One region of the Cytobacillus sp. Hz8 genome, then DNA from elsewhere that is predicted to be linked to it. Evidence: riboswitches for the same ligand, from Rfam matches in the RefSeq annotation. Region 1 holds a riboswitch; each other region holds the start of a gene.
What was found. A riboswitch is a leader RNA that binds a small molecule or an ion and turns the genes downstream of it on or off. The one in region 1 is predicted to bind cyclic di-GMP.
Positions count from the first base shown of each region.

Region 1 (8,073 bases):
GGATGTACTTTCACAGCTGTTGGTCCAATGATTGCCATTGGCGGTAAATACGGTCTTTCTGCTATCTACGGCTCGATTTTAATTTCAGGAATATTTGTTGTCTTAATTGCGAAATACTTTTCTAAGCTCGTAAAATTTTTCCCACCAATCGTAACAGGATCCGTGGTAACGATTATCGGAATTACCTTAATCCCTGTCGCTATGAATGATATGGCTGGCGGTCAAGGAGCCCCGGATTTCGGCTCCATGAGCAATATTGCTTTAGCATTTGGAACTTTATTTATTATTATTGTGCTTTATCGCTTTTTTGATGGTTTTATTCGTTCCATTTCCATCTTGCTTGGACTTTTAGCAGGAACCCTCATCGCCTTTTTCATGGGGAAAGTGGATTTTTCATCTGTTCTCGATGCGTCATGGTTCCATATGGTAAGACCATTCTATTTCGGGACACCAACATTCGAAATCACCCCCATTATCACAATGGTTCTTGTGGCATTAGTTAGCTTAGTAGAATCTACCGGTGTGTATTTTGCCTTAGGAGATATTTGTGAAAAAGAAGTCAATGAGAAGGACTTAGCAAACGGCTATCGTGCAGAGGGTCTTGCTAGCATTTTCGGAGCACTCTTTAATTCCTTTCCGTACACAACCTATTCACAAAACGTCGGACTTCTGCAATTGACGGGCGTTAAAGCAAAGAGCGTCATCTACACGATGGGTGGAATCCTCATTTTACTAGGATTTATTCCAAAAATTGGCGCTCTCACAACTGTTATTCCATCCTCTGTTCTGGGTGGAGCGATGGTCGCCATGTTCGGCATGGTTGTCGCCTACGGAATCAAAATGCTTAGTCAAGTTGATTTCTCATCACAAGAAAATCTATTAATCATTGCTTGCTCCGTCGGCATGGGCCTTGGCGTCACCGTCGTCCCTGACTTATTCCACGGAATGCCTGCAAGCATCCGCATCCTAACAGATAACGGAATCGTTGCCGGCAGCCTAACCGCTATCGTTTTAAATGTTATTTTCAATGTTTTTAAAACCAATAAACAAGGAAATTCCGTTGCGGTAAAGGGACAGCGGGTTTCTTGATCAGTTGAATAAAGGGTACGCGCACGTTGGGGACTCTCCTAATCTAGGAGGGTCTCTTTTTTTGTTAGGAAAGGTTTTAGTGGGGAAATGTGTATGTTTTTTGAAAAAGTTGAGAGCGGAAAAGTTACGATTGATAAAACCGTTTTCTCCACAATTATGCAATTTAAAAAAACGCTGTTTTCTTAAAGATTGTTGTTTTTTGAAACAATATTTCAAACTCTTTTGAAGCATCTAACTTAGACTGGACTGCTTTGGCAGCACTTTCGGATTCAATGGTGTTGCTATTTATCTAAATAGAAGGCGTGGATCTGATTATTCGCGAAAATCGAATTTTATTCGCGAAATCCAAAGTTTATTCGCGATTTCGAAAAAATGCTCGCGATATTCATGAAATGCTCGCGAAAAATTTAGGCTGTTTGCGAAAAATCGAATTTACTCGCGAAAAGGAGGCAACATTATTTTTCAGGTCACCAATCCTAAGCTCAATTAGCTTACAATTCCCATATCTATGCTCAGATGAATAGGCTCCCGAATCTGTCAATTTATCCAGCGGTGTCTGAAGGAGACTCTAACCTAATTTATTCAAGAGCAACAAAGTATACGAAAAGAGCTTAAAAAAAGAGGAGTGATGATTCATCACTCCTCTAACCTATCCAATTTCACTACACTCATTTTCCATCATCATTCTCCACAATATGTTTAAGCATGGACAATTTATTATTCCAAAATTGCTCGTAGTAGGAAAGCCATTGCTTCAGTTCCGTTAACGGTTCGGGATGAAGTAGATAAATCTTTTCCCGCCCTACTTTTTGGCCTTTTACCAATTCAGCCTCTGAAAGAATTTGCAGATGCTTGACAATGGCGGTACGGCTCATAGAAAAATGAGAAGTGATTTCGGATATCGGTAATGCTTTTTGAGAAAGCAGCTGGAGAACTTCCCTGCGAGTGGGGTCAGCAATCGCTTGAAACACATCATGCTTGATGGCTGACACTTATCCTTCCACAACCTTTCGCAGTGCAACATGAACAATCTTCTCCCAACCGCCATTCATATTATTGCGAACATCAATCGTTTTGAGGTTAGCCTTTGGAATCATGGCATCTGGTTCTTTCCAGCCACCATGAATTACGGTAAATTCCGTTTTATCTCCTAGATCTTTTAATAAGAATGAAACAACCCAGCCATCTGTATCCCATGAAAAGGAAAGCTTGTTTGGTTCATCGATTTCTAATACCTTACATGGAGATGGACCAAAAGGGGATTGAATATGAAATTCGTATCCTTCCGTTGCCACAAAATCATTCGGCATGAACCATGACTCGATTGCCTTAGAAGTGGAAACCGTGTTCCATACTTTTTGAATGGGTGCTTCTAAGACGATTGTTTGTTTAATATCTTGTACAGTTTCCATAGATAATCTCCTTTATTGTGAGGTAAAATGAAACTATTTGGTGTTACTTTTGGTATCATATAACACCATTTGTTTATATGTCAAATAAAATCCCGTTAAATAGAACCATTATTTTGTAAAAAAATGGTCGATATGTCCTAATTTTGCTGTAATTTGTTGAATTTTGTAAAAAAAAAGGTTAACATTACTTATGTTTAAAGATTGAATAAATGATAAAGGCAAACTATTCCGAAAGGATAGGACGCAAAGCTCGTGGGTCTAAGGTATTTACTTGAAACTATGATCGCCAGGTTACCATGATGAGTAAATCGATTATACTTCAATTTGGCTATTCTATTCTATTAGAATGGCCTTTTTTATTGTGCCCATGTTGTGACAAATCATTTCTTTTGAATTTTATTAACGAAAGGATTGGCTAGATTGAAAAAGGCGTGGAACAGTGAGGAAATTGATTATTTAAAGGAATACATAGGAATGCATAAACTAACAACAATCGCTAAAAATATGAATCGTTCCTATGAGTCAGTAAGGATTAAGATGAATCGTTTAGGAATATCTAATACGAAAGCACAAACAGGATTGCTAACAATTGGAGAGTTAGCTACCTGTTTGAATATAGATAGGACGATTATCAAAGGATGGATTGAACGGCATGGGTTGCTATGTGTGAAAAAAGTGACTAGAAAGTCAAAGTGTTTTTATTTTATCGAAACAGCATATTTTTGGGATTGGGCTGAACAGCATAAAGATAAAGTCCAGTTTTCGAAAATTGAATCATACACCTTACTGCCTGAGCCTGATTGGGTTGCAGTTGAAAGGGAAAAAGAAATACAGAATCAAATTGTTAAAAAGCGGCCTTATAAGACTTGGACCCTTAAAGATGAAAAGCAGATTATATGTTTGCGGAATAGGGGCTTAACTTATGCTGAAATTGGAGAAGCAATGAATCGAAGCGCAATTAGTATTGCGCGTAGAATCAAAAGAATTTCAAATTAATTCTTAATACTAGGGAACGAGAAGATAAAAATTATGATTTATAAATAAGATACATATTTCGGAAATAAAAAAAACATATGAAAAAAAGTGGCAGGCACCGATCTAATTTATTGAATGGTGTCTGTCACTTTTATGTCAATATTTTTAGAAAAAAAGCGCTTGCAATAGTCAAAAAAATTAGTTATCTTAAAGCTATAACTTAACGTGTTAACCGGTTATGACGTTATAGTTATAACATAAAAAGGCTAATAAATTCGTTAAGGAGTGAAAAAATGAGTGTTCCCAAATACCTCATAATCATCAACGATATAAAGGAACAAATCAACAAAGGTGTTTTTAAACCAGGAGAAAAAATTTATTCGGAAGGGGAGTTGAAGCAAAAGTACAATGTCAGTAATACGACAGTTGTCCGTGCATTACAGGAATTAGTGAGAGATGGTATGGTAAACCGGATTCAAGGGAAGGGCACCTATGTTAGTAAATCAATCCTGAATAAAGAAGTGATTTTTAACGAGTATTCCCATTTCCCTAATAATGAATCGAGGAGTTTTAATTCTAAGGATAAGCTATGTGATGAGAGGACCGAGGTTATTTCTATTAATGAAATAAGAGATGAGCGAATTGCTAAAAAGCTCCAAATTTCATCGGATCAGGAAATTATTCACTTTGAAAGGATTCGTTATGTTGATGACATACCTTGGGCAATCCAAAATAACTACATTTCAAAGGATTGGTTAATGAATGTAGACCTTTCAAATTATGAAAAATTTTCATCGCTATCAGAAAGAATCAATGAAATTTGTGGGGTCAATATTCTAAATGAAGCTATGAAAGAGACAATTAAGGTCAAATTCCCTGTGTCAGAGAATATCAGTGGAAAATTACAACTTGAAAATAGTCCAGTCTACCGAATTGAACGCATCACGTTTGTTGCTGATCATACCCCTTTTGAATATGTTGATAGTTATGTTCGTCATAATTACTACTTCATTGAAATCGAAAAGAAAAAGCAATAAAAGGAGCAAAAATATGCAGTTTATTATAGCCTCCCATGGCCGGTATGCGATTGAAGCAAGAAATAGCTGTCAAATGATTACTGGTCTAACGGAAAAAATCCATCCTATTGCTTTTACTGAGAGCATGGGCTTGGAGGATGTTGTATGTCAATATGAAGAACTTATTAAAAAGTACACCGATGACAGCATAACCATAATTGTTGACATTTTAGGCGGCACCCCATGTAATGCTGCAATTATTGTTGCAAACAAATATGAAAACATCACGATTGTAGCAGGATTATCATTAGCTATACTAATACCTCTTAGTCTAGGCGAAAGTCTTGAAGAGACGATTTTGAGTATGAAAGAAAATACGAAAATAGTAACCACTGAAAAAAGTCTTTTACAAAATGAAGATGGAGAGGAAGAGGATTGATGGCGAAGAGCGGAATCGTTCACGTTAGGGTTGATGAAAGAATGATTCATGGGCAGGTTGCTACGATGTGGACTAATTCAATAAAGGCAACACGCATTATGATCGTTGATGATGCAGTAGTCAAAAATGATATGGAGAAAATGGCTCTAAAGACTGCTGTTCCCTCAGGTGTAAAGTTAAGTATCTTAACTGCAGCAGGAGCTATTAGAAATATTTTAGCGGAGAAATACACAGATCAAAGAGTATTTTTGATCGTTAAATCCCCTGCAGCTTTACGCGCATTAGTGGAAGGCGGAGTTGAATTACCTCAAATTAATGTTGGAAATATGTCTACAAAATCAGGATCAAAGAAAGTCAAAAAGTCAGTAAGTGTAACGGATAAAGATATTGAAGACTTTAAATTTTTGGCAGAGAAGGGTATTAAAATCACCGCACAAATGGTCCCATCCGAAGACTCAATGGATTTTATGAAGCTTATCTAAGATGGAAAGAAACCTAGACTGGGGGAATAATAATGGATTTAGCAGTTTGGCAAATTATAATATTAGTGATTTTAGCTTTTTTCTCCATCCTTGATTCTCTAACACTAAATATTGGGTGTCAATATCCCGTTATAATTGGCACATTCACTGGTCTAATAATGGGCGACATTACTCTTGGATTAGCCATTGGTGCGACATTGCAATTGATGGTTCTTGGTGTAGGTACTTATGGAGGCGCTTCCATACCGGATTTCACTACCGGGGCCATCGTGGGTACTGCATTTGCGGCAATGTCACATCAAAATGCAGAATTCGCCATCGGAATTGCTGTTCCAGTAGGACTACTTATGGTTCAATTAGATGTTTTGGCTCGTTTTACAAATACATTCTTTCTCCATCGTGTCGATAAAAATATAGCTATGAATAATATCGCAGGTGTAAGACGAAATGTCCTGTTAGGTGCACTGCCTTGGGGGCTTTCCCGTGCGATTCCGGTTTTCATTATGCTCGTTTTTGGTAAAAAAATTGTGGATTTTATCGTAAACGAAATGCCTGATTGGCTTATGGGAGGTTTAAAAGTATCAGGCGGAATTTTACCGGTAGTCGGGATTGCCATTTTACTAAGATATTTACCAACCAACAAATTTGTTGCGTATCTCATTATTGGTTTTGTAGCAGCAGCTTATTTGAAAGTTCCGATGCTTGGTGTTGCATTAATCGGTTTAGCTCTTGCCATTATTTTCTTTAAACAAAACTTCAACAAACAAGTGGTATTAGCTGGAAACTCTACTACAAATATGATGGGAGTGGAAAATGAGGATGGAGAATATGAAGACTGAAACTGAAAACATGAATCCCGGCATCCTAAGTAAACGAGATTTACTTGCAGCAAATATTCGCTGGCTCTTATGCAGTCAAATCTGTTGGAATTATGAACGTATGATGTCTACTGGTTATCTTTATAGTATTTTGCCAACCTTGAAGAAGCTATACAAAAAAGATGAGGATCTTAAAGAAATGATGGACATGCACAATCAATTCTTTAATACAAACCCTATGGTGGGTGGACTTATTCTTGGGATGGATATGGCGATTGAGGAACGAGAACAAAAAGCATCTAAAGAAGTGGTTGCGGGGTTAAAAACCGGATTAATGGGACCATTTGCAGGAGTAGGAGATACTATTTTCGGAGTAATTATTCCAACCATTTTTGGTTCTATTGCTTCTTATATGGCTCTAAAAGGAAATGGGACAGGAGTATTAATTTGGGTCCTTGTTAATATCTTGATTGTAGGTCTTCGCTTTACGCTGCTTCCTATTGGATATAAACAAGGCGCTAAATTAGTTAATGAATTTGCCAATCGGTTAAATGCATTAACAGAAGCAGCTGTGTTGCTCGGAATTACAGTCGTAGGTGCTCTGATCCCAACAGTGGTTAACGCAAAGGTACCTTTAGTCTATAAATCTGGGGAAGTCTCTTTGAAAATTCAAGACATGTTGGATCAAATCATGCCATCACTTGTACCGATTTTGTTAGTCGGCTTGATTTATATGTTGCTTGGTAGGAAAAAGATGAATTCAACAAAGGCAATCCTATTTGTAATGGTATTAGGTATCGTTTTATATAATCTAAAGATTTTAGGATAAAAGGTTAGTCAATCATCTAGTAAGAAACTACAAAATGTATGGAGGGCAAAATCATGGGACTAGAATTTTTCGACAAAGCACGAGAATTAACAGATAAATTAGAGAGAACTCAAGCAGAAAATATTCATAAGGCGGCACAGATTGTTGCAGAGGGAATTATGAATGGAGGAATCACGCAAGCTTTTGGCAGCGGACATTCCTATGCAGCAGCAATTGAAGTAAGTGGAAGAGCGGGAGGGTTAATTTCATCAAAGGTAATTATGGATCCTGCAGGTGGTATGTATGAATCTGTAGAAGGAGTTGGAACACTTTTAACTCATCGTCTTCAAATTAAACCTAATGATGTTTTCTTTCTAATTTCAAACTCCGGTCGTAATCCGATGGGAATTGAATTAGCGAAATGGATAAAAGACCATGGGAATAAATTAATTGTTGTAACTGCACTGGAAGCTTCAAAAAAATCAACATCCCGTCATTCAAGTGGAAAATTACTATATGAATTTGCGGACGTCATCCTTGATAATTGTTCAGAATTTGGAGATGCGGCATTAAACATAGATGGATTAGAAACAAAAGTATGTGGAACATCTTCATTCTCAGCAACATTACTACTTCAACAAACTATTTATGAAGCAATCGAAATAATGATAAAGAACGGTTATAAACCACCTGTATATCAAAGTGCTAATATTGATGGAGGAACGGAGTACAATTTTAAACTAGAAGAGTTATATGCGGATCGAATTTTCCATATTTAATGTAGAAACTAGTAGGGACCTTCCAAGCAATTGGAGGGTTCTTATGTTTTGGTTGGTTTATTTGTTATTAACTATAATAAAATGTGTTGACTTTTATTAAAAATGATAGTAAGATAATAAACGTCGCTGATGAAGGGTAAAGATAAATCAACGATAAAATAAAAAAGATCATTGACAAGTATGAATTTTCTTGTTAGAATTAAATTCTGTCGCTGATTAAAAATATTATTTCTAAAAAATAATATTGACAAGCAT
Region 1 is NZ_JBHKFI010000025.1:211-8,283, reverse strand. Features, by position in the region: gene ACE38V_RS21030 (nucleobase:cation symporter-2 family protein) at 1-1,089, shown strand, start outside; gene ACE38V_RS21025 (ArsR/SmtB family transcription factor) at 1,758-2,081, opposite strand; gene ACE38V_RS21020 (SRPBCC family protein) at 2,082-2,501, opposite strand; cyclic di-GMP riboswitch class I at 2,709-2,800, shown strand; gene ACE38V_RS21015 (DNA-binding protein) at 2,922-3,497, shown strand; gene ACE38V_RS21010 (GntR family transcriptional regulator) at 3,770-4,513, shown strand; gene ACE38V_RS21005 (PTS sugar transporter subunit IIA) at 4,527-4,931, shown strand; gene ACE38V_RS21000 (PTS sugar transporter subunit IIB) at 4,931-5,413, shown strand; gene ACE38V_RS20995 (PTS mannose/fructose/sorbose/N-acetylgalactosamine transporter subunit IIC) at 5,446-6,252, shown strand; gene ACE38V_RS20990 (PTS system mannose/fructose/sorbose family transporter subunit IID) at 6,227-7,060, shown strand; gene ACE38V_RS20985 (SIS domain-containing protein) at 7,114-7,818, shown strand.

Region 2 (8,073 bases), on a different contig from region 1:
TTGCTTCTAAAGTAATCTCATTGCCTTTTAGTCCAAATGGGTAACCTGAGCCATCGATTCGTTCATGATGCTGCTCGATTATCTCTGCTAAATAGCTATAACTTGTCTTTCTCACCATGTCTGCTCCATCGCCAGGATGTTTTTTGATTAAATCAAATTCGTCTTTTGTCAACTTGCCTGGTTTATTTAAAATTTCTACAGGTACATTGATCTTTCCGATATCGTGAAGTTCAGCAGCCCTGTTTAATTTATTAGCAGTCGCCGTATCCAATTTTAATTTTTTTGCCACCTTCATGGAATATACCGCCACTCGTTCACTATGATTGAAAGTATATCGATCCCTCGATTCTACTTTTTTAATCAAATCATTTAAATTTCTGTGATCTTCACTTAGTTGATGAAAGGTCGGTTCAGTGATAATCCATAAATATGTGACATCTGTTTTGGCTTTAAAAAACTCAGGACTTTTTAAACCTTTTACTGTAAAATAATCGTGAGCCTTAAGGATTTGCTTTTCCCCGTTTCCTTCATACTCAATTTCACCGCTTAAAATATAAACAAACTCATATGTTTCAGGATCCTCACTAGGATATACGTAAAACATTTTGTCTTTAAAAACAGTTTGATACATAATATCCACACCATTTTCCCGACCAAGAAGACTGAGTTCGTTGGAAAATTGACGTACTATATCTATATTCGTGCCTCTTTTGAATAAATTTAACCCACTCACGGATTTATTCTCCTTATGTTGTCTCAAAAGCAGCTAGCATTTAACTTCCGACTATAGCGATCGGATCAATCCAAATCCACTTATGCGCAATCTTCACAAGCTTCCAATCGCAAGCGGCTGTTACTCCGAGTTCAGCTGCTTTTTGGATGGTTTCAGCTGTCATTTGTTTGGTTTTTGCATCTAGGTCCGCAATGAGTTGGTTTAGATCTTGATTGAATTGAGCTGTTACTTTGGCGAAGTAGGATGATTGTTCGCTTAGCTTGCTTTCCACTTCTGCGACTTTTTTATCGATGGACTCTATGCTTGCTCTGAGTTCAGCTGCTTTTTGTTCATCTGTTGTGTTTAAAAGTTGATTTTCTAATTTCGTTTGTTCTAATCTCAATGAATAAATTTGATCAGAACCTTTAACTAATAAAATCTGATGGAAATAGAGGTTTTGTAGCTTGTTTGCTTTTTCCACGGTTTTGTCGATTTCCTTATCAATATTTGCGTTTGTTTTTTCTATTAATTTGAGTGCTTGTTCAGTATCCTTGTTTTCTGCTGCAAAGGCATGAGATGAAATGCCAAATAGAAACAAGAAAGAAAATAATAGAACGATCCCTTTTTTCATCTTTTCTCCTCCAATTATAGTACTTTTCTCTCCTATAATCTTTGATGTTATAAATATACGTTTTTTCTCATTATATACTATTGTTTCTCTATTTTTCTACAAATATCACTTTTTCCAATCCGTCTATTCATTTTCGGCATAAAGAACTAGCTGAACATTTCTTCCTAGGCTTTTTGATCTATACAGAGCCTTATCTGCCTTTCTTTTCAACACTTCTTCGGTTCTTCCGTCCTTAGGATAATTTGACGCCCCAGCGCTAAAGGATACTTTAATCTCTTTTCCAGAAACAGAAACTCCATGATTGCATAAATATTCTTCCAATTGCTTAATAAGGTGATTAATTTTTTCTAGAGAAGAATTGGCCACGATTAGCATAAATTCATCTCCAGCATAACGATAGCCTTTAATATCCTCATCACATAAACTTTTCATTCCTTGAGCTAACTCGATTAAATAGTTGTCTCCTGCTTCATGCCCAAAATGATCATTGATCTCTTTTAAATTATCTGAATCGATCATGATTAAGGCAAGCGGTGTGTCTTGTTGCAAAGCCATGGAAAAATCTTTATGAAATGCACGGAAATTTCCTAGTCCCGTCATTTCATCCATTAACGACATTTCATATATTTTTTTATATAATCTTGCCGTTTCAATGGAGCTTAAGACTTGATTGCCAATAATGAGAAGCAGTTCTTCATGCTCTTTCCGATAGGCGAACTCCTCATGACATTGAGCAGAGATGACTCCCTTTACCTGGTCATCAATAATTAATGGGACAAAAATACAGGTATTACTGACATCTCGACCTACCACTGCATAATCGGGACCTAAATCTTTTTGAGTTGTTGTATGAAGGGTTTTTCTGCTTTTGATTACTCTTGAGGTCATGTTGCTATTATCAACTTGTAAAGGGTTCGGTCTGTATTCAGTCCCTTCATCGACTAAGAAAGGAATATGGATGAGTTGTTCTTGTTCATTATATAGCGCGAAGTAAAAAGCATCAGTGGGCATAACGAGCGATACAAGCTCATAGGCCTTCCTTAGCAGAACATCTTCATTTAAGGTCTTTGCACAGGCTTGAGCGAAGTCTGCTAAAATTCGCAGGTGATTATTCATCCAATTGAGAGATTCTATTTTCTGATTAATCGAAACGACACGCTCTCCCAGCTCATGTATGCCATCAATTCCTGCCGCTTCTGTTTTCTCTTTCAAATGGATCAGTTCAGGATGGTTGGCAGAGAAGTTCACTCTTTCAATATCAGTTAAAATACGATTAAAGCTTGTAATCATTACTTGATTCAATTTCTTACCTTTCATATAATCCACATCCGAAATATTGAATATTCTGACGATAAGATCGTTACTATATTTAGATAATTTTATCATAAAAGGGAATACTCGTGGGGAGTTTTTTTATGGTAGGTTTAGGCAATAGAAAAAGTGAGTTAATAGTCATTTTTCCTTAAAATTTATGGGTCTTTTATCCCTTTTCTCGACAAAAAAGATAGAGTATGATGAGTGTCTAAAAGGTACAATCAGGGAAATCTGGTGTCACAAAGCTATGGGGCTAAGGGAACTTCCTATGCCAGCCAGCTGCCGTTACCAAAAAGGAGGAAAGGTAATGAAATCGACAAAAGGTTACAAAATTTTATCAAGTGCTTTTGCCCTATCTTTAATCTTGGGGACAACCTCTATTGCAAGTGCCAAATCGGTTGACCATGGCAAACAGCCGGTGAAAGTAACGCAATCTCACAAAACTACGGGTGACCAAAAGAAGAACGAAGCAAGCAGCAAGCAAGTAGAAAAGAAAAAGGTTAAGATTCAATCAAAGGTTGGTAAATCAGTAGAAAAACGATTAATTACTTCTGAAACAAGTATTCAGAAAATTACCAAATCAATCAATACCTATTTTCAAGTGAACGATGAAGGAACAGCTGAAAAGGATTTATCCAAATCACTTGCTAATTCCAAATACAATAGCTACAAAGGTAAGCTGAAAGCAGAAATCAACAAGCTAAAAGCTATTGATAAACAGCTTTCCAGCTATAAGAAAAAATATAAATCTTCTACTGCAGAGTTTGATGCCCTAGCAGCAAAATCAAAAGAGCTTCAAACATTGGCGGCAGATGAAATCGAAAGAGTGAAGCTTCTTGCAAAACAAGCTTCTACTCCGGAAACAACAACTCCTGAGACAGGAACAACACCAGATACAGGGACTACGACTCCGGAATCTGGAACAACTACTCCTGAAACAGGGACAACCACACCTGAAACGGGGATAACCACTCCGGATGATGGAACGTCAATCGATAATGGAACAGATAATTCCACTGAAGCAGTGAACTCATAAGAAAAAAGCGGCAAGCGGAATCCAATAGAATGGATGATGCTTGTCGCTTTTTTCTCTTAGATCCTGCGAGCATACCCTCTCCGCATGAAATGCACATTTCTATAAATGCTAGGTCTTCCTTTTTATTTTTTGAGTTAAATTTCATAAAAAAACACCACCCAAGCGAGTGGTGACCCCATACTTAAATAACCGGATAATATTGTTCATATTTCGGGTGACAATAAAACGGCGGCCTTTTTCCAATCGTGGGGAGCAAAAACGGCTGAGGATTGGAGTTGTATAAAACCGCCACCTTTTCATTCGAGTAATTCATTAATAATGCATGAACTTCAGGGCTATAATATTCGTAATTCTGCATTCTTCTTACCTCCTTATCACCTTACTTTATTCATACTTAGTATTTAAGGTGCCAGGCACCCTATTCGAATATTCACATACTGTAACCAAGAGGAAATTTACGAGGAGGATGATCGTATGTCCGAAGTGAATGAAAATAATCAGCAGGATCGAGATTATCAAGAGTACCCGATGCATCCGAATTACGGAAAAATTACGATATATGAAGATGTTGCCATCACTGTTCCTGAGCAGAGACAGCTGCGTCAGCCTGGTGTCGAAGGGGTGATGGTTCCAAGACCAATTATAGAAAATCCTCATTATCAGGGAACAGAGAAGCTTCGCGGAAAGGTTGCACTCATAACTGGTGGGGATAGTGGCATGGGAGCAGCCGCTGCGATTGCTTTTGCCAAGGAGGGCGCTGATGTCGCAATTGCCTATTTAGATGAACATGAGGACGCCAACCGAACGAAAAATCGGATTGAAGAGTTCGGGCAAAGATGCTTATTATTGCCTGGTGACTTACGGGAAAAAGAACAATGTATTCATATCGTTGAAAAAACCGGGCAAACCTTTGGTCATCTTGAGATTCTCTGTAATCATGTAGGTATCCAGTTCCACCAGCTAAGCCTGCTTGACATAAGTGATGAGCAGTTTGATGATACCTTCAAGGTGAATATCTACTCTCATTTTTACACCACACGTGCCGCACTCCCTTATCTCAAAGCCGGCAGCTCAATTATTAATACAGCCTCGGTCGTCGCGTTCTACGGAAATGATCAGTTGATTGATTACACTGCAACTAAAGCCGCCATTGTTGGCTTCACGCGAGCTCTCGCCAATAATCTTGTAAAGGATGGAATTCGTGTCAATGCGATTGCCCCTGGACGATTTTGGACCCCGCTTATTCCATCAAGCTTTTCTCCAGACCAAGTCACCCTTGCTGGAAATCCCATGGATCGCCAAGGCCAGCCATTTGAAATAGCCCCCACTTTCGTTTACCTCGCCTCAGATGATTCCCGATTCGTCACCGGGCAAACACTGCATGTAAATGGCGGGCAAGTGATGTCATCATGAAAAAGGACATTGGCTTCGGTCTTTGTCTTTTTTTGTTTTGGGGGATTCGATAGCGTGTGCAACTTTTGATGTGCAATTCTTTATGAAACGCTGTTTTAGCAAAGCTTGTTGTTTTTTCGAACTGAATTCATTTTAATTTTTTACGGAGGGCTTTTGAATTGGACTTAATTGTTTTGAAATTTGGTCAAAAAAGGGAATGAACCTGATTATCGTGGATTTTGTTCGCGAAAACAGCCAATTTATTTACAATCGCCCTTTTTACTCGTAAAAACGACCAATCAAAAAGAAAGCAAGGGCACGATCTCCCTTACTTTCCCATCCTTATTTCAAAGGACATATCCTTACTCCCCGGCTACCATTTTCTCGGGCTCACCATTTGATCCAAAGCGCTCTTCTTCAATTTCTTTTAATGTCTTGCCTTTTGTATTTGGCGCTAAGAGAATTCCGATGATACTATGAATGACAAGGAAGGTGATCATCACAATACCAGCAACTTTAAATCCTAGTGAGTCCATGACTGTTGGTAATAGGAATGACCAAATGGCGATACCGAAACGGACTAAGAAGTACATAAGACCTTGTGCGCCTGCGCGATATCTGGTTGGGAACAATTCGCTTGCCCATAGCCCATAGAATGCTTGAGCGCCAAAGCCGGCTGCGCTTCCCCAAAGGATGACGAATGCGAATAGGGAGAACCAATTCATTCCGGCGAAGGTTAAGATTAACCAAGCGGCAACACCCATGACCGCTCCTAATCCGAATAGGAAACGACGGCTATATTTGTCTGCAAGTTTCATAAAGACTACGTAGGTGGTTAAAACGGTTAAGCCCCATAAAAATGCTTGTAAGAGATTTGCTTGTGTATTCGTTAAACCACCGACATTTTCATAAATATAAGGCATAAAATATCCCATGGCTCCAGCTGTTAAATTCCAGAAAAGATAGATTCCGATTAAAAGGAAAAGTGCTTCACGATTCGGTTTGAGGCTGAATAATTGTTTGATCGTACCTTGGGATGCTTTTCCTGCTTTTCTTGCTCTTTCTTCCTTTTCTTTTCCTTCTTTCCAAATAGCAGATTCTGATAAACCTTGACGAATATACCAGGTAATGAATGCAATTACTAATAAATGAAGAAAAATAATTCGGCTTCCTAATAAACCTAGTGGTGCTAATAAAACAGCGAGAATAAATGTAATCATTGGACCAATGGACCAAGCTAATTGTGCGGTGCCGACGTGGGCTGCCCGCTTATCTGAAGGAGCCTCTTCCGCTATATAGGTCCATGAAGCCGGTACACCTGCTCCTACTGAAATTCCAGTGATAATCGTACCGATTAAGAGCATCGGGAAATTGACAGATAGGGCGATTAAAAGGACACCAGCCATATAGGCAAGCAAATCATAAGCATAAATAAATTTCCGCCCATATTTATCACACAAATGACCACCAAATAAAGCTCCAATCGCAGCTCCAAAGGCATTTGCACTTAAAGCACTTAACAATCCAATAGCGGTACTATCTAAATGAAGATAGGTTTGCCAAAGCGTTAAGCTACTTGCAGCTGCAATGATCGACCCTGCTTCGATATAGTTTGCCATCGCGACAGAAATTGTAGCTTTCCACCCAGTAGTTTTTTTACTTCCAAACTTAGCCATTTCTTATCCTCCTAATAATGATAATGGTGATCCTGAATAAAACTATCAGAAAGCGGTTTCAATCTTTTGTCTAATAACTGTTGTATTTAACCTTTTCTGCCCGCCCTACTATATAGGGCGGATAGATAGGAAATTAAGCTAGATAAAACACATCTTTTAAATCAATCGAAACAGGGCTATTGTCCGGGTTGGTTTCCATAATGGGCTCCATATAAGCCCACCACTTTTTGCAAATATCAGTATCAGCCATTTGGGCGTATTTTTCTTCATCTTCTACCTCTAAGTAGGCAAATAGGCGGCCTGTTTCTTCATCAAGGAAAATGGAATAATTGTGCGCGCCGTGGGTCTTTAACTCTGTGACCATTTCCGGCCAAATTTCATTATGACGCTTTTTGTATTCCTCATAGCAATCTTTGTAGACAAACATAATGCTCGCTTTTCGAATCACTTTTGCTCCCCCCAAGGAATGTTAGTTTGTTACTTTGCTAATTGCGAGAATTCCTTCTCTTGGAACGACTCCAAATGCATCTGCCAAGTCCTGTAATTGTTGATCGGTAATCGTTTGCTTCACCTCTCCTTGAGCACAGACAATCGTATAAATTTGGGCCGCTTTTTCTGCGGTTTCAATTAAGCCAAAGGTTTCATCCATGCTGGTTCCCGCTCCGAAGATTCCGTGATGTGGCCAGATTACTAGGCGAACATCCCGCATTTTTTTCGCCGTTATCTCTCCAATCGCATCAGTGCCTGGCACCATCCAAGGAACCACACCAACGCCTTCCGGGAAAACGACGATGCATTCTGTTGACATTTGCCATAGGGTTTTGGAAAAGATACGCTCATCTAATGAATGTGTATAGGTCATGCCAATAATATTGCTAGCGTGACAATGGATAATGATTCGATGGTTCGGATCCACCTTTAAACGTTCAATATGTCCCATCAAATGAGAAGGTAGCTCGCTCGTTGGCGTGCCCCCATCTTCAAAGCCCCACAAAACATCAACTGACTGACCATCATCTGTTACGCGAATTAAACCTAGATTAATAGATGGCGCATCGATCACATTTTTAAAATACTTTCCGGAACCGGTGACAATAAAGTATTTTCCTGCTAATGCAGATCCATCAAATTTGGTTGGCAAGGTTCTTTTTACTTCATGAATATCAAGATAAGGTGTTACCTCTTCCTCTTTTAATAGATAGCTAATATTTCCTCCGTTGCGCTCATCCCAGCCCAAGCGGTAAAGATTTGCGGTTGTTTTAGCCATTTCTTGAATGAATGGCGCTGTTAGAATATCTCGTTTTTCGCTCAT
Region 2 is NZ_JBHKFI010000023.1:9,052-17,124, reverse strand. Features, by position in the region: gene ACE38V_RS20340 (HD domain-containing phosphohydrolase) at 1-733, opposite strand, end outside; gene ACE38V_RS20335 (hypothetical protein) at 774-1,343, opposite strand; gene ACE38V_RS20330 (sensor domain-containing diguanylate cyclase) at 1,467-2,660, opposite strand; cyclic di-GMP riboswitch class I at 2,862-2,944, shown strand; gene ACE38V_RS20325 (hypothetical protein) at 2,965-3,693, shown strand; gene ACE38V_RS20320 (hypothetical protein) at 3,875-4,051, opposite strand; gene ACE38V_RS20315 (SDR family oxidoreductase) at 4,168-5,106, shown strand; gene ACE38V_RS20310 (MFS transporter) at 5,448-6,761, opposite strand; gene rhaM (L-rhamnose mutarotase) at 6,895-7,209, opposite strand; gene rhaD (rhamnulose-1-phosphate aldolase) at 7,231-8,073, opposite strand.
Region 2: linked by a shared signal. The riboswitch ahead of ACE38V_RS20325 (hypothetical protein) and the one ahead of ACE38V_RS21015 (DNA-binding protein) in region 1 are both predicted to bind cyclic di-GMP.

Region 3 (8,073 bases), on a different contig from region 1:
CTCCTCGAATACCGTAGCACTCATGTAATCGAAGAATAGGATAGCATTGTCCTCTAACCATAATCATCTCATTTCCCTCAGGGTCAGTGATGATATCCCCTTTTGCTGGACGGAACGATTCTTTAATGGCTGTTGTTGGCAAAGTATAACGTGACTTTCCTACTCTTATATTCATGCCGTCAATAATAGCAAGTGTAAGGGGAATTCGTATGATGATTGTGGTTCCTTTGTCAATCTCGCTATCTATTGTCACAGTACCGCCTACCGTCCCAATGTTTTTTGTGACGACATCCATTCCAACACCACGGCCACTGAATTCAGTGATTTGATCCTTTGTAGAGAATCCCGGTAAGAAGATAAGATTATAGATTTCCCGATCGCTCATTTCGCTTTCATTTTTATGAAGCAAATGATTCTCTTTTGCTCTATTGATGAGTTTTTCTTTATTTAGTCCCCGACCATCATCTCTCACAAAAATTAACACTTCATTTCCAGCATTTTTTGCCTTAAGTGTCAGTGTTCCTAACTTCGGTTTTCCTTTTTCCATTCTTTCTTTACAACTTTCAATCCCATGGTCAAGCGAGTTGCGAACAATGTGCATGAGCGGATCTGAGATGTGTTCAATAATATTTTTATCCACCTCAGTATCTTCACCAATGAGTTCTAACTGCACTTCCTTTTGAAGCTTTTTACTCATATCTCTTACGATGCGATTCATTTTTTGGAAAGTATTCGTTAATGGTACCATTCGTATTGACATTACTTTATCTTGGATTTCATCTGTAATCTTCTTTAAATGCCTTGCTGCTTTCGTAAATTGTTCTAGTTCAAGACCGACTAGATCAGGATTTTGAGTCACCATCGATTCTGCAATGACGAGCTCTCCTACTAAATCCATAAGTTCATCCAGTTTCAAAACATTAACGCTTAAAAAACTCGACTGATAGGCTGCATTCCTACCATTTCCCTTAATTGAACTATTTTTTTGGGGGGATTCGCCTACTGACATCTCTGATACAGGGCTCATTATAGTTTTATCTATTTCCTTTAATTCAAGAGACTGTACATAGGAAACTTGACTAAACAACTCTTCCATTTCCTCATATATCTTGTCTGTATGAATAAAAAGATGAAGTCCATTTTGGCGAATCAAATCGACAGTATCAAAATTTGTCTCCAAATCTTCTGGTGTAAATGTCAGTTCGTGAATTTCTTCCTTTAATTGGTGAATGATTTGGAATGCACGTACATCTTCCATTCCCCCACAATCCTCTAAGCGAACTGTAGCAACATACTCTTTTAATGCAGAAGAATTACTAGTTTGTTCTTTATCAATATTAGTGACATGAGTAGAATCCTGTTCGCTTAATTGATCATGATAAGCACTTCTTAATTTCAAACTTTTCAAAAAATTATTTGCTTGTTCTATTATCTGTGTAGAATCTCCGTCTACAGGGTCACAGTGCTTTACTTTCTCTATCTCAACCTTTATAAAATCCACTCCATCAAGCATGAGGTCCGTAAGCTGAGTATGATCCTCGATTCTCATCTTTTCCTCACGAAGAAGAGAAAATAAGTCCTCAAGTACATGAGCTAGTGATGCAATATTGTTAAACGACATCATACTGGATGAACCCTTAATCGTATGCATGATACGAAAAATATCATTTATCATTTCTGTTGAATATACGCCTGCCTCTTCGCACTTCAAAATCACTTCTTCAAGTTGTTCTAGCATCTGCGAAGATTCAAAAATATAAATCTCTAAAATAGAATCATCCACAAATTGATCCGACATATATCTCCCCTCCGATTCATGTTTTTTATTTCTCCTCAAGATATCGGATAATCAAGAGTAAAAGTATCATATCGTTAAATATTTCCAAGTCATTAAAGAAAAGCGCCAACTCCTTGCTAAGCGGCGTTGGCCTGGAGTTCTCCATCTGAGATAAGGAAACACGAAGAGCCGAAGACGATTCGATGTTGATTTATCGTAAGGCGGAGAGCGAAGGACACTAGGCGCTGGAGCTAGACAATTCTCTAAGTTCAAAGATATAAATTATGACACTAAAAATATGAATAGCCCTTTAAGAAACTTAGCTATTCGATAACCTGTCAACCATAGCAATATTTGCTTTAGGCACATGGCTTTGTGTCCTCAACTTTCGTCGAGTTTGTATCGTAACTTTTTGATTATATTAGTTGATTTTTTGAAAAGCTTACTAGAATTTGATTGAAATCCTCATTTGTTAGGATGTAGGTAAATGGATCTATTCCACATGACAAAAGTCTCATTAGCAGAATGATATAATTATCATATATTTATTCCTAATATTAACTTTAATGTTGAATATGTCTAATATGATTAATAACTTTCACCCACCGTCTAGTACCACTGATGTATACTTATTGTTCCAAATGAAACAAGATTTGCACCAATTAGTGCATACTTGCAAACTTGAATTTTTATTAGAACTATTTTACTATATATTTTTTTACCTAGATTTAATCGGAGGTTATAAAAATGGAGGTTTTTGTGGCAAAACAACCGATTTTCACAAAGAATCAAGAACTTTTTGCTTATGAATTACTGTATCGGAGCAATCGAGTAAATACATTTCCCGAAATCAATGGCGATGAGGCCACAACAGAAGTCATTATTAATAGTTTTTTAAATATTGGTATTGATGAACTTATGAATAGTAAGCCATGTTTTATTAATTTTACTGAGAAATTGCTTCAATTAAAACTTCCAACTTATTTCAGACCACATGAGATTGTTGTAGAAATTTTAGAGACAGTTGAGTTCAATCAGGAGATTTTAGATATATGTAAAGAACTAAAGGAATTAGGATATCGAATTGCTCTTGATGATTTTATCTTGAATAAAAACAATCCATTTTCCTATCAAATAATACAATTTGCCGATATTATTAAGGTTGATTTTATGCAAACTACAGAAGAAATGAGGCGACCTATAGAAGAACTAGGTTTAAAATCAAATATTAAATTACTCGCTGAAAAAATAGAAACTGAGTATGAATTTATTGCTGCGAAAAATAGAGGCTACGACTATTTCCAAGGTTATTTTTTTTCAAAACCCATCATATTGGCTACACATGATATACCTAGTTATTTTCATTCTTATTTTGAAATTCTAACTCATTTATCACAAGACGAGCCAAATATCGATCTTATTACCCAATTAATAGAACAAAATTTATCATTATCGTACAAACTTCTTAAGTTAGTTAATTCACAGGCATTCCGTCCAAAACATAAAATTAACTCCATTCGACAAGCTATCGTACTTCTAGGACTTATAGAAATAAAAAAATGGATCTATATACTAGCTTTTAGAGAACAATCAAAAGCAAAAATTGGTCTATCGAATGAATTAATTAGCCTGAGCTTCACAAGAGCAAAAATGTGTGAGTACTTTGCTTTTCAAAAAAATAAAAAATTAGAAGCCCCTTCCTATTTTATGACAGGTATGTTTTCCTTAATCGATACATTGCTGGGCATTCCAATTGAGAAGATTTTAAGTGATTTACCTCTTCATGAAAATATTTGTGATGCCTTAAAAGGGGTTACTAATCCTATGAGAGATGCTCTAGATTTATGTATTTATATTGAAATAGGCGATTGGCAAAATGTTAGTGAGAGATGTAATGAATTAGAAGTTGATGGAATCGAATTCCTTCGATACTATAACGAAGCAATCAATTGGGCTAATAAAATTATGAAATTTGAAATTAAAAGTAACTAGATAATTAATATGAACTTTAACTCGGATAAAGGATTTTATTTGTCTATGTCTAATATAGTTCATACTTAATATTGAAGATATTTATCAAGCAATCAATTGTTAAGAACATCCTTTCATTCATTTGATGAACCTCGTGTGATCAAGGTGATAGAAGTAGAGATAATAAAAACCCATATTGACGAATCTATTTTACTGGAAGGAAAAAAAATTATATTGATCCTGAAAAACGGAAGCCTCTTATCATGAACTTCTGTGACTTTTTTAATTTAGGAGATAAAATACACCCTTTCCAGCTAGCAAAACCATTTATTTCTCAATATGACAATGATTAAAAAGATGAAGACTGTATCTCTTGAAGTGTTAGCGAAAAATACAGTAATAAAGGCAAGACCGATTTAAAAAATCAGACTTGCCTTTTTTTCCTTGACTAACTATGTTGTTGTCTTCTGAGCCTATCTCCCATAATTAAATTCGGCCAAATTAAATTTGGAGCTTTATCAAACCGATAAAGCTCCTTTTTCTTTTAAAATAATGTTCTAACTGGAGTATTAAACATACCCGCATTATTTTTAGCAAAAAACTAAATGGCCGCTTTCATACGTCTTTATCTAAAGTTACTTCTATTCTCAACTTTACCACTATTTGTGGTACGTTTCACCGCACCCATTTTAAGAGCAGTTTTTTCATTTTTACTTTCGTCTAGTTCTAACCATTCGGTGAGCAATTTCATATAGGTTCTTATTTGTTTTACCATTATAAATTCTATAAAGATTAGTATTTGGATACACCTGTTTTACCAGATATATCCAGGAATCTATATTATAAAATAAACTTTTCTATTTCTAAAGCTACTCCATCATTTTTCACCGTATCTGTAATTTTTTTTGCATAATTTTTTACATAATCATCCGCATTTCCCATTGCTATTCCACAACCTACTGTAGATAACATCTCAATATCGTTTTTTCCATCACCAAAAGCATAACTATTTTCTAAGGGAATATTCAAATAATCCAGCACTTTTAATATTCCTGTAGCTTTTGAGTTTGTTTTTGAATATATTTCAAAATGACGTTTCTCTACATCATGCATATAATTGTATTCACCATTTCCTAAAGATGAACAATACTCTAATCCTTTTGTATCACAACATAACATTTCAATTTTATATATGTCTATTTCCTCATGATTAAAATTACCTTCTAAATATGTTTTAGGTATATGATATGAATCATAAAATGAATGTAATTTTTTATATTCATTTTTTATATATGAATAAATTTCCCCCTGCAAAATATACTGAATATTGTGCTGATCAAAATTATATACCAACTCTTTGACAAAATCTTTCTTCATGGGCTCCTTATATATGCATTTTTCTTTGACTTTTACATATGATCCATTAGTAAGGACAAGACCATCAAATCCAAAATTAAGGATAGCCTCATTTAAAAAAGCATATGGTCTGCCTGATGCAATAAAAACAGAATCACCATTCGCTTGCAATGCACGTATAGCCTTTTTTACTCTTGGTGTAATATCTATGATTCCATTTAAACAGTCTAATAAAGTTCCATCAATATCGAAAAATATTGCCTTTTTCATAATTCCAACAGTCCTCCACTTTTAAACATTCCTATTTTGTTTCGTTTTATCTCATTTAATCACATTTTATATCATTTACTCCTATTCAATCAACAATTTAATTGATTTTTATCTTATTGTTGCTAAAATGGAATTAAATGAGAATCAATTGGAGGAACCTATGTTTATTGAAGAAAGGCACAAGCATATATTAGAGCGGTTAAAAAAGGACGGAAAAGTATTAGTAAAAGATTTAAGTAAACAATTTAAAGTAAGTGAAAGTATGATCAGAAAAGATCTTCGCGTTTTAGAGAGAAACAACTTATTACAGCGTACTTATGGCGGGGCAATTAATATAAATCGTACGATTACAAATGCAGAGAGTTTCTTTAAAAGAGTTGAAAATATTTCAGATTTAAAAGGAACTATAGCTAAAAAAGCATATGAGCTAATTAAAGATAAGGATACAATCTTTTTAGATTCATCAAGTATTTCCTATTTCCTTACAAAACTGCTTATACAAAATCCCAAAAATATTACTCTTATAACAAATATGGTTGAAATATCATCACTTCTTCACTTAGATTTAAAGATGCAAGTAATTTTTATTGGAGGAGATTTTAATCCTTTTGTAGGTGGAAATATAGGTTCAGTTGCCAATGAACAAATTAAGCTTTATCGCTGCAATAAAACATTTTTAGGTTGTAGTGGAATAGATCTTAGTGACGGAAGTGTTAGTACTGGCGTCTCCGAGGATTCAGGTACTAAAAAGGCAATTATGAGTATATCCAAAGAATTGTACCTAATGGCGCCAAATGAGAGATTCAATCTATATGGAATTTTTAATTTTTCAAATATAGCAGATTTCCATGGTATTATTACTGAAACTACACCCAAAGATGCAATAATGACTTTGCTGAAACAATACGATGTGAATTTAATTTAAAACAGTGTAATACTGCAATCTCTGGCTACATTATGACCAGTAGCCTAAAATAAATGTTCTAAGAAATGCTTAGCGGTTCCAACACAAAGCATTCCTTAGAACATACTGCCATTTTGATGTATAAGAGACTGTCAACATTAGTATTATCAATATATTATGATACGGTTCATCGCACTATCTAAGTGGAGTTTTTCTTATCATCACTATATGTTTCACACGATCAAACTTCTTTTATTCTGAAATTTGTGCCGCAAACCGAGCCGTAATTTGCTGCGGACGTGTAATCGCGCCTCCAACGACTGCCGCATGTGCCCCTATTTCAAGGACTCTTTTTAGCATTTCAGGGGTGATGATATTGCCCTCAGCAATGACTGGAATCGACACTTCTTTTAAAACATCTTTTAAAAAGGCAAAGTCATTATCATATAGTTTACGGTCACTTGATTCTTTTGTATACCCTAAAAGGGTCGTTCCCACACAATCAAACCCTATCTTTTCAGCATTTATGGCATCCTCAATGGATGCAATATCCGCCATAAGCTCCACGGTTGGTTTTTTTCCCCGAGCATAGGAAACAAGCTCCACAAGTGAAAGATTTCCCGGACGTTTTCTCATGGTAGCATCCAAGGCAATCATTTCACAGCCGCTTTCAATTAATTCATCCATTTCTCTTTTTGTTGCCGTGATATAGATTTCACTGTCTTCGTAATCCCTTTTCACAATACCGATGACAGGAAGTGAAACCTCCTCTTTAATGGCAATAATATCCTCTTTTGTATTTGCCCGAATTCCGGTGGCACCGCCTTCTTTTGCCGCCAGAGCCATTTTCCCCATGATATAAGAACTGTGAAGGGGCTCATCGTCCAATGCCTGGCAGGAAACAACTAAACGGCCTTTAATTTCATCCAGCATCTTATTCACCTACCATTCTTCTACTTCATTTTTGATAATGGTTACCTCAGGTATTGCAGGACTTTTAATAACGATAAGTAAAAATGAGCCAAAAAAATACTCTATTTATGGTAAGGTTCACCTTAGTACATCTAAATGAGGTATTTCCCTGATTTTATCCTTTTATAATCTATCCATAGTTATACTGAAGATGGCTAACATTTTTATTATTTTTTGGAAGAGAAGCTTTAAGGGGATGGAAGAGATGAGAAACCCAAAAAAGAGAAAAGGTGTTCCTCTCTTCGTCAAAACTTCACTGGGTCTTTTAGTAATTGAACCAGACATGCCTCAAGCGTTTTACCTTCTACCATTTTTTTAATATCTTCTCGTATTGTTTTCGTTTATATATTTATTTTTCGGAGTTATATAGTGATAATATAATTTATACAAGTGATAATCAAGGAGCAATAGCTATGTATGAATTGACACAAAATCTGGCTCAAAACATTGTTAATAAAATGATGAAAGATATTCCTTTTAATATTAATATAATGGATAAAACAGGCGTTATTATCGGGAGTGGAAATAAAGAAAGGATTGGTACAGTGCACCAAGGGGCGGTGGCTGCCATAAAACAAAAGAAAATAATAGAAATTAAAAAGGATGAAGAGTTCGTAAAAAAGGGTATTAACTTGCCAATCGAATTGAATGATACCATTATCGGAGTGGTAGGTATCAGCGGCGAGGTTAAGGAAACAAGACCATTCGCTAACCTTGTTAAGTCTGCAGTTATTTTATTAATCGAACAAAGCATTTCACTGAAAAAGGAGAATCTGGAAAAGAACTTAAAACAGGAGTTTTTTAACTTAATTACAGATCCAGA
Region 3 is NZ_JBHKFI010000003.1:252,520-260,592, forward strand. Features, by position in the region: gene ACE38V_RS06285 (chemotaxis protein CheW) at 1-1,798, opposite strand, end outside; cyclic di-GMP riboswitch class I at 2,104-2,189, opposite strand; gene ACE38V_RS06290 (EAL and HDOD domain-containing protein) at 2,525-3,769, shown strand; gene ACE38V_RS06295 (HAD family hydrolase) at 4,589-5,374, opposite strand; gene ACE38V_RS06300 (DeoR/GlpR family DNA-binding transcription regulator) at 5,535-6,299, shown strand; gene ACE38V_RS06305 (N-acetylmannosamine-6-phosphate 2-epimerase) at 6,531-7,211, opposite strand; gene ACE38V_RS06310 (CdaR family transcriptional regulator) at 7,664-8,073, shown strand, end outside.
Region 3: linked by a shared signal. The riboswitch ahead of ACE38V_RS06285 (chemotaxis protein CheW) and the one ahead of ACE38V_RS21015 (DNA-binding protein) in region 1 are both predicted to bind cyclic di-GMP.